DNA from 3 places in the Paraflavitalea sp. genome. Region 1 is predicted to be linked to each of the others. Evidence: riboswitches for the same ligand, from Rfam matches in the RefSeq annotation. Region 1 holds a riboswitch; each other region holds the start of a gene.
What was found. Region 1 has a riboswitch for cobalamin ahead of metE (5-methyltetrahydropteroyltriglutamate--homocysteine S-methyltransferase). Riboswitches for the same ligand answer to the same signal wherever they lie in the genome.
Positions count from the first base shown of each region.

Region 2: linked by a shared signal. The riboswitch ahead of AC5JBY_RS07415 (TonB-dependent receptor plug domain-containing protein) and the one ahead of metE (5-methyltetrahydropteroyltriglutamate--homocysteine S-methyltransferase) in region 1 are both predicted to bind cobalamin.
Region 3: linked by a shared signal. The riboswitch ahead of AC5JBY_RS23995 (ribonucleoside-diphosphate reductase small subunit) and the one ahead of metE (5-methyltetrahydropteroyltriglutamate--homocysteine S-methyltransferase) in region 1 are both predicted to bind cobalamin.

Region 1 is NZ_JCACET010000009.1:132,124-135,388, forward strand. It holds gene metE (5-methyltetrahydropteroyltriglutamate--homocysteine S-methyltransferase) at 1-1,570, opposite strand, end outside; cobalamin riboswitch at 1,764-1,958, opposite strand; gene AC5JBY_RS16390 (ribonucleoside-diphosphate reductase subunit alpha) at 2,026-3,265, opposite strand, start outside.
Region 2 is NZ_JCACET010000008.1:1,118,999-1,122,263, forward strand. It holds gene AC5JBY_RS07415 (TonB-dependent receptor plug domain-containing protein) at 1-1,741, opposite strand, end outside; cobalamin riboswitch at 1,864-2,083, opposite strand; gene AC5JBY_RS07420 (TonB-dependent receptor) at 2,362-3,265, opposite strand, start outside.
Region 3 is NZ_JCACET010000010.1:1,692,631-1,695,895, forward strand. It holds gene AC5JBY_RS23990 (ribonucleoside-diphosphate reductase subunit alpha) at 1-864, opposite strand, end outside; gene AC5JBY_RS23995 (ribonucleoside-diphosphate reductase small subunit) at 980-1,951, opposite strand; cobalamin riboswitch at 2,174-2,403, opposite strand; gene AC5JBY_RS24000 (MauE/DoxX family redox-associated membrane protein) at 3,141-3,265, shown strand, end outside.

The DNA of each region.
Region 1 (3,265 bases):
AGCCATTCTTGGAAAACACAAAACCACTCAGCTGCTCACCAAAGTATTCCACCATGTCATTACGCTCAAACTCACCATGCACCAGCACATCGATGCCGATCGCTTCCTGCCAGCGGATAGACTCCTCCGTTTCTTTGGCGATCAGATCATCATACTGTTCCTGCGTCAGATCACCCTTCTTCCAGTTGGCCCGCCAGCTGCGCACTTCCGCAGTCTGCGGAAAAGAACCGATAGTCGTGGTCGGGAACTGTGGCAGCTTCAACAGATCATGCTGCTTATGCTTCCGGATAGAGAACACACTGTTGCGCGCAGCATCCTTATCAGTGATGCCCGCCACCCTTTCCTTCACCACCTTACTGTGGATCAGCGCAGAAGTCTGACGGTTCCTGTTAGCCTGTATATTGGCTTGCAGCTTCGCCGCAGCGATCACGTTGTTGTCACCACTGGCCAGCTGCTTAAGTGTGATCACCTCGTCGATTTTCTGTTTGGCATAAGCCATCCATTGCTTGATCTCTGGCGTCAACACCTTTTCATTCGTTTCCAGTTCCAGGTCGCAAGGCACATGCAGCAAAGAACAGGAAGGAGCGATCCACACCCTTTCCTTGCCCAGTTTTTCAACAGCCTTATTGATAAGACTGAGAGACTTCTCAAAATTGTTCTTCCAGATATTCCGGCCATCCACCACACCAAGTGAAAGCACCGTTCTTGAACGGGCAATATCCGTAGCAAGAATATCATCCAGCTGCGATGGACAACGAACGAGGTCAAGGTGCAGCACCTGCACAGGCAGGCTCAATGCCATAGAAAGATTTTCACCATAACACTCGAAATAACTCGCCAGAATGATCTGCAGCTGCGGAAACCTGTTCTTGATCTCGAGGTAAGCCTTGGCAAATACTTGCCGCTCGGCTACCGAAAGATTCAGCGATAAACAAGGCTCATCCAGTTGCACATAATAAGCACCTGCCTCTTCCAGCTTCGCCAGTACTTCTACATACACAGGCAACAGCTTTTTCAGCAACTCAAGACGGTGAAAGCCACTTTCCTTTTCCTTGCCCAGCAGCAGGAACGATACAGGCCCCAGCAACACAGGCTTGGCGGCGATACCATGACGTTTCGCTTCATTGAATTCATTCAGCACCTTGTTGTGATACAAAGTGAATTGCTGGTTCGCAGTAAACTCAGGAACGATGTAATGATAGTTCGTATCGAACCATTTCGTCATCTCCATAGCGGTGATGTCGTAACCACCCTTTTGATAACCACGCGCCATGGCAAACAGCAGGTCGATATGCGGCAGCTGCTTGTCGTGCATCAGGTCGTGGTAACGGGCAGGGATAGCCCCCACCAGCAGGCTGGTGTCCAGCACCTGGTCATAAAAAGAGAAATCATTACAGGGAACCAGATCGATACCGGCATCCTTTTGAAGTTGCCAGTTTTGCAAACGGATTGTACTGCCCGTCTGCATCAATTGTTGTGCGGTTAGCTTTCCGGCCCAGTACTGCTCGGAAGCCTTCTTCAGTTCACGCTGGCTGCCTATCCGCGGGTAGCCGAGATTGTGTGTCTGCATGATGAATGCTTTTAAAATGAATAATCAGTTAAAAGCCCTTCGTTAAAACCCGCAATGTTTGGTGAAAAGAAGTAGAAGTGAAACAAAGGCATACGCATAAATAGCCAGTCCCGCATAGTATAAAATATACATACACGGCCGGTCATTATACAATAAGCCTATCAGATCAACAACAGCTTCATTCCACGAAAGCATTGTCAAATACAGTAAGGCAGGTCTCCTGGCTTGTAACGTTTCTACCGTCCTTCCCATCCCAACCATAGTCGGGACAGTGGACAACAAGGGTAAAAACTCAGGTATGTTACATACAGTTGCGGGACAGCTTGTGATTTTCACACAATTCCCTATTAATCCCGGGTTAGCGGGAACCTTTGCTGCTTGATAAGATGATAAGAAAGAACTTGCGAGGGCAAAATTAATCTATTTGCACATCAAAATGAAACAATACCCTTATCCTATGCTTCGCAGCTCTTGCAGCTTACGAGGTTAGTCACCATTTCTTTAGAAACACTCTGGCTACGTTGATAATACAACGTTTTAATACCCAGCTTCCAGGCTTCGATCAACAACTTGTTAACCTCTTTCACGGGCAGGTCAGCCGGTATATTGAGGTTGAGACTTTGGGATTGATCAACAAACTGCTGACGTATAGAAGCCTGCTGGATGATCTCCAGCTGACTGATCTCTTTGAAAGTCTTGAACACATCCTTCTCCTCTTGAGTCAGTGCAGAGAGATGCTGCACGCTACCGTGGTTCAACATGATATCGCGCCACGTATCTTCATTATCGATGCCCTTCTTGATCAGCAGTTCCTTCAGGTACTTATTCTTACGCATGAAGTTACCCTTGGAAAGACCCGCTTTATAATAGTTGCTGCTGAAAGGCTCGATACCGGGAGACGTTTGGCCCAGGATAGCACTGGAAGAAGTCGTAGGCGCAATAGCCAATACAGTCGTATTCCGCTTGCCATAACCCTTCAACAGTTCAGGCTCTCCATAGATCCATGCCAGATCTTTACTGGCCTTCTGAGCCTTATCATGAATATCCTTAAAGATCATAGCAGTCAGTTGCTTGGCGCGTAAACCTTCAAAAGAGATCATATTCTTTTGCAGATACGAGTGCCAGCCCAACACGCCCAATCCCAATGCACGGTGCCTCTTGGCAAATCGGTTGGCAGCCTCCAGGTAATGATTACCCTCAGTTTTGGCAATGAACTCCTGCAGCACGGCATCGAGGAAGAATACAGCCAGCTTCACAGCATTGGTATCTTTCCATTCATCATACAGCTCCAGGTTCATAGAAGATAAGCAACAGATGAAAGACTCTTCCCACGTAGAAGGCAGCATGATCTCCGAACAAAGATTGCTGGCATGAATAGTAAGATTGTGGTCTTTATATACCTGCGGTTTGTTCCTGTTTACATTATCGGAGAAGAAGATATAAGGCAAACCCTTTTGCTGACGGCTTTCCAGCACCTTGGCCCACACCTGCCTTTTCTTCATATCACCGTCGATCATCTCCTGCATCCAGTAGTCGGGCACACACACTCCATAAAAAAGATTCTGGATAGGGTGACCGATATCCTTGATAGAAAGAAACTCCTCGATATCCCCGTGATCGATGTCCATGTAAGCGGCAAAAGCGCCACGGCGCACACCGCCCTGAGAGATCGTATCCATCGCCGTATCGAACAGG
Region 2 (3,265 bases), on a different contig from region 1:
TGATCAGCGTGTAGGCTTTCAGGTCTACAGGAATGGTGGCATAGGCCGGGGGTGGTCCGAACGACAGGTCTGTTCTTTCGCCCAGGCTTTGTGCAGACAGGCTGATGAACAACTGTGGTGTAGCCTGGTATCCTACGCTGGCCACTATCGTGTTTTTGGGCCTGCGGAGCAGGTTGAAATAGCTCGTGTCTTTACCGCTGCGTGATTGGTAGATATCACCTGTTACATAGGTGTAAGAGGCTTTGATCGTCCACTGGTCGGTGGGGCGCAGGGTTGCTTCGAGTTCGACGCCTTTGTCTTTTTGCTGGTCGATATTGATGGACTTGCCGGCTACATAAGCGATCACGTTCTTGATGTCTCTGTAAAATCCTGTAGCGGTAACCTGTAATTTATTTTGCAGGGTTTGCCATTGTACGCCTGCTTCAAGGTTGGAAGATTCTTCCGGTTTCAGGTTGGGATTGCTGCCAAACCAGGAGGGGCCAAACAGGTCCATCACTGTAGGTGCTTTGAAACCTGTAGAAACGTTGGCAAATGCTTTAATCTGGTTATTGATCAGATAGGCGGCATTGAAGCTATAGGTGAATTGGGTGCCAAATTCGGAGTGGTGGTTGTACCGGCCGCCCACTTCCACGCTCAATCCTTCTGCGCTTTGCATGAGGAATGACAGGTAAGGGCTCACGATGTTGGTGGAAGGGTTCTTAGGTGTCAGCGTGGAATCGGTGAGTTTGTAGCTCTGGTAGTTTACGCCGACCAGCATCTTTACCCTATCGCTCAGGTTTTGGGTGAGGTATACTTCGCCGCTGTGGAAACCGCCTCTGAAAAAGGAGTTGCCGAAGTCGGTGGCGTAGTTACGCCTTGAATAGGAGTATCCGTAGTTGGCTGTGATGGTGCCTTTGGGCAAACCAATAGTAGCAGTGGCGCCGGTATTGTTGAGCAGGTATACAAATTGGTCTTTGGTGTCGTAGAAAGAACCACCGTCGGTGTTGGCGTTGAAATAGCTATAGCGATAGTAGGGGGCGATCCTGATCTTGTCGGTTACCTGGATGCCGAGATTTGCTTGTACGCTGTGCCTGTTAAATCCGTCCTTATCGAAGTTGCCTTTGCCGGTGGTGTCGGCTGCTTCGGAAATTCCGTCTGTACTGGTGTAAGAGTAATTTACATTATAATCCAGGATGCCTTTGTGGCCACTCAGGCCAGCATCGCCGGTGAAGGTGTTGAAGCTGCCATAGGTAGCGCCGCCGTTGAAGCCGATTGCTTTGCTGCCTTTTTTCTTCGTGATGATATTGATAACGCCGGCTACTGCATCTGACCCGTAGAGGGTAGACTGGCTGCCTTTCAAGATTTCAATGTGGTCGATCTGTTCTACGGGAAACAAGCGCAGGTCGAATGCGCCGCCTGCCCCGGAGGGATCGTTTACAGGAATGCCATCGAGTAATATCAAGGTGTAGTCGTTGGAGGCGCCGCGTAAAAAGATCGATTTGTCTTTACCGGGGTTGCTGTTGGCGCCGTTTACGATGATGCCTGTTTGCTCGGTCAATACCTGGGCGAGGCTTTTGCCGCTGCTGCGTTCTATTTGCTCGCGGCCGATAACGGTCACTACTTTTCCTGTTTCACTAAGTTTAACAGGGTATTTGGTAGCGGTAACCACTACTTCATCCAAATCTCTTTTTGCAGTTGAGTCTTGCGCCTGCGCGTTCATGGCTGCCAGCAGGGCTGATAGTGCGAGTAACTTTCTTGTCATGCTCATAGTTTGTTTGTAATGATGAACTATGAACCTTCGGAATAAAATGATTCAAACAGAAATGAAATGTCTACTGCCTGTAGACGGTTTCAATCCCGGCTTTTCACCCGAAAGCTCGTCGATGTTGTTGCTGATAACTGGCAGGTCTTCTGGCTTGTTTCCCTGGTTCAAGACCTTCCCATTCTGCCGGATAAGCGGGTAGAACAGTGGTACGAAGATTGAACCTGGTGAGTGGTACTCACGAAACTTACAGCTACGGGGATAGCACCGGACTTACACCGGTTTCCCTTTTAATCCGTTCTGCCTGGCGGCGGAGCGGAAACCAATTAACGCGGCAAATGTAAGGGTTTACCCCGGGATTTGGGGTTGGGTGTTTGTGGGCATGGTTGCCGGCATCCGTTCCGAAAGGGGCAGGCGGGATAGGACCAGACCCTGGCCAGCCCCGGGCAAGGTAGGGGCCAGGTATAGGGCAGATCCGGGCTAAAGTCTCTATAAGGTCTCTATAAACTCTCTGTAATGTCTCTGAAAGGTCTCTGTAAGTATGAAGTTTTTATTTTTTTTGATAGCACAAAAAAAGCCCGCTTTTGGCGGGCTTTTTTAGACGTGGTCGTAGTATTTTTTTATTGTCCGAAGGCGTATTTCAGTGTGATGCCGCCAAAGTAGTTGGCGCCAGCGGCCGGGTTGAAGTATCTGCCTGCGGCGGCATTGATATCATTGCCGAGGCTGTATTGTACATTGAATAGATTGTCGGCTCCAGCAAAAAAATCGGCGCCTATCTTTTTGGTGAAGCGGGCGCGCCATCCGATGCGGCCGCCGAATAACTGATAAGATGAGGCTATCACCGTGTTGGCATCGTCGAGTGGAATGGGATCGCTGTAATACCAGGTGAGGTTGGTGTACAGCCCAGGCCGGGTGGCCAGGTCCAGTCCGCCAGTTACGATATGGGGCGCCACGCTGGGCAGTTGCTTGCCGGAGAGGTCGGCAGTGCCTTGTTTAAATTCATCGTATCTAAAGCGGCTCCAGGTGTGGCTGATCCAAAGACGGGCGGCTGTTATAAATCCTTTACGATTGGGCAACAGCTGGTAGGAGGCTTGCGATTCCAGTCCTCTTTGTTTGGTAGAACCGGCATTGACGAAGTAATCGGCATTGCTGGCATCACGGCGGAGTACAATGGCATTTTGCAGGCGGTAGTAAAAGGCGTTGACCTCAACATATAGTCTTTGTTGCAGCCAGCTGCTTTTGATACCTGTCTCATAATTTACGCCTTCTTCTGCATTCAGGCTGGTGCTAATGACCGAGGTGGAGGGTAATATCTCCTGTGTGGTGGGTGGCGAAAAGCCTTTGGCAACGCTGGCATATAACAACAACTGAGGAATGATCTTTTTAGAAACGGCTATACGCGGTGCAAGCCCATTGTGGTAGATCTTTTTTATGTGTGCGCGTGCCGGGAAAAGGCGGGTAATATTTACTGCCAGCCTGTTGAGACTTGTACCGGCATCGATATTCCAGTCTCCCGGAAAACGA
Region 3 (3,265 bases), on a different contig from region 1:
CTGATCTACATAGCGGGCAGTATCATTAAACACACGCAGCATAGGGATGATACCATTGCTGGTACCATTAGTGCCGCCGATATAGCTACCGGTAGCACGGATGCCGTGGATAGAAAGACCGATGCCACCAGCACTCTGAGATATCTTGGCAGTTTGTTTCAAGGTGTCATAAATACCATCGATGCTGTCCTCCTTCATAGTCAGCAGGAAGCAGCTGCTCATTTGCGGCTTAGGCGTGCCGGCATTGAACAAGGTTGGCGTGGCATGTGTAAACCAGCGCTCAGACATCAGGTGATAAGTCTTGATAGCGCTCTCGATATCGTTTTTATGAATACCCACCGATACACGCATGAACATATGCTGTGGACGCTCCACCACTTTGCCATCCACCTTCAGCAGGTAAGATTTTTCCAGTGTTTTGAAACCGAAATAATCGAAGCTGTAATCACGATCGTAGATGATCGTAGAATCCAGCAATTCGGCATGCTCCTGGATGATAGCCCACACGTCATCAGCCAGCAAAGGAGCTGCTTTACCAGCCTTGCTGTCCCTGCATTCGTACAGCAACTTCATCGTATCGGAAAAAGTCTTGATGGTATTCTTATGCAGGTTGCTCACTGCGATGCGGCTGGCCAGCAACGCATAATCCGGGTGCTTCACCGTTAAGGAAGCAGCAGTTTCTGCAGCGAGGTTATCCAGTTCGGTAGTGGTAACGCCATCATACAAACCTTCAATAACCTTCTTCGCTACATCGATGGAATTCACAAACCGCCTGTCGAGCCCATAGCATAGTTTTTCTATGCGGGCAGTGATCTTGTCAAACTTGACAGATTCTCTTTTGCCGTTTCTTTTTATTACAAACATGGGTCAGTAAGTATTTATGATAAGTGATTAATGCTTTTTAAGCTGTTAGCTTTTAGCCATTAGGTGTTAGCAAAGCAAAAGCCCTAAAAGCTAATAGCTAAAGGCTAATGCCTGTTTAGAAATCTTCCTCCAACGAAAATGACTGGCTTTCTTTATTACCCATCACGCCACTCTTCTGGTAATCGCCCACACGCTTTTCAAAGAAGTTAGTCTTACCTTCCAGGGAGATCATTTCCATGAAGTCGAAAGGATTGGTGCTGTTGAACATTTTGGGATAGCCCAGTTCACTCAGCCAGCGGTCAGCTACAAACTCGATGTATTGCTGCATCAGCTTGGCATTCATACCGATCAGGTCCACAGGCAGTGCTTCCGTGATGAATTCCTTTTCAATCTTCACCGCATCGCCGATGATAGCGTATACTTCTTCCTGCGTCATCTTTTTACTCAGCATGCTGTACAGCAAGCAGGCAAATTCGCAATGCAAGCCTTCATCACGACTGATCAGTTCATTGCTGAATGTAAGACCGGGCATCAGGCCTCTCTTCTTTAACCAGAAGATGGAGCAGAAGCTGCCACTGAAGAAAATACCTTCTACGGCGGCAAAGGCTACGAGTCTTTCAGCGAAACTGCCATTCTCGATCCAGCGCAGCGCCCACTCCGCTTTCTTTTTCACAGCAGGCACCGTATCGATAGCATGGAACAAGCGATGCTTTTCCTGGGGATCTTTAATATAGGTGTCGATCAATAAAGCGTATGTTTCAGAATGGATGTTCTCCATCATGATCTGGAAGCCATAGAAGCAACGTGCTTCGGGCAATTGCACTTCGCTCATGAAGTTGACTGCCAGGTTCTCATTCACAATACCATCGCTGGCAGCAAAGAATGCCAGTACATGCGAAATAAAATGACGTTCACCATCGTTTAAGTTCGCCCAGTGTTGCAGGTCACCGCTCAGATCGATCTCTTCCGCTGTCCAGAAGCTTGCTTCATGCTTCTTGTACATTTCCCACACCCTGGGATAATTGATGGGCAGAATAACAAAGCGGTCTTTGTTTTCCTGCAGTAATATTTCGTTTTCGTTGCTCATGGCTCAATGGTATAGTTATATTAGTAATAGTCTGTCTTCTCCTCGTTGCCTTGCCTTCTACCGACGACGATATCCTTCCATAGAAATACACTTCCATGGATGGAACCAGCGATCACCCGTTACAAAAGGGAACAACACAATACGTGGCCACGCCACTGACCGGAGGGGTGAGGGTGCAGTGAGTGACAGTATAGCAGTGCGAATTACCTTTGATGCGAAGGTGTGGCACTTAATTGTATGGCAGGTATCTGACTTTGTCCGCGAAAGCTACAAACCGGAGTGGCGAAAAGTAAGCGATTTTAAAGCCACTACTTATTGCCGATTGCCGATTGCCAATTCACGAAATTCACAGTTGCGCAACAGTCCATGATTTACACATGGTTCCCTTTTAAGCCTGTCTAAATACCTGTTTTTGAGGCAAATAGACGGGCACCAACACAATATTTTGTAAAAGAGCGAATACAAACTTAAACTTCGAGGCGGGGCTGGTCAAATGAACTTAGTAACAGGGGGTGGATAATTCTTCCACGCTGAATTGACAACCGTCAAGAGCCTTACCGGATGGGCTTTTGCTTAAAATTGTCCTGCTCTCAACACTTTAGCTGGGTAAATTTGTAATACAGGACTCTCCATTCTATACACCGTATACCGAATACAGCATTCTTCTACTTACAAACACTTAACCCAATGTTAACATTTGGGTTAGTGGTCAATTATGGAAATTTTAGTCTGTCGAAATAAAACAAGGATGTAAATAATGGATGAAATTTATGGTGTGGTCCGGGTTAATCGAAGGGCCACCTATGATCATGAGAAAATCTACGCAATTTCAATAACCCGGGCCTAAAGTTCTAAAAACGGGAACGCTACGATAGCTTATGTATTTCGAAGGTCCGGGTTATCTGAAATTGCAACTGGCTGTATAGCCACCTTGGTTGAGGTATGTATTTAATAAAAACCGGCCGGCCAATACCGGTAGTATGTATTAAGCGACAGTACATGCTATAGGATTGTGCCAGCCCACTGACTCTCCTCCTCTTTTTGACCCTTATACTGCTAAAGGCTGCTGATTAGGCCCGTACACTGTGTGACACACTTGCTTTATCGAATAGTACATGCTGAACAGGCGGAGTGTCTGCCTTGTACCCATGTAAAACCTTAACAAACATTAAGAAATCGTTACAGTCAAATGAACAAGCGTTTCATAGTGGGGATCGTATCCCTGCTCCTTATCCTGTTGATGGTGTATGCAGCACAGGCCAAACTAAGAGATTACTACAATTTTCAATTCGGGCTTAGTGAATCACCCATCAT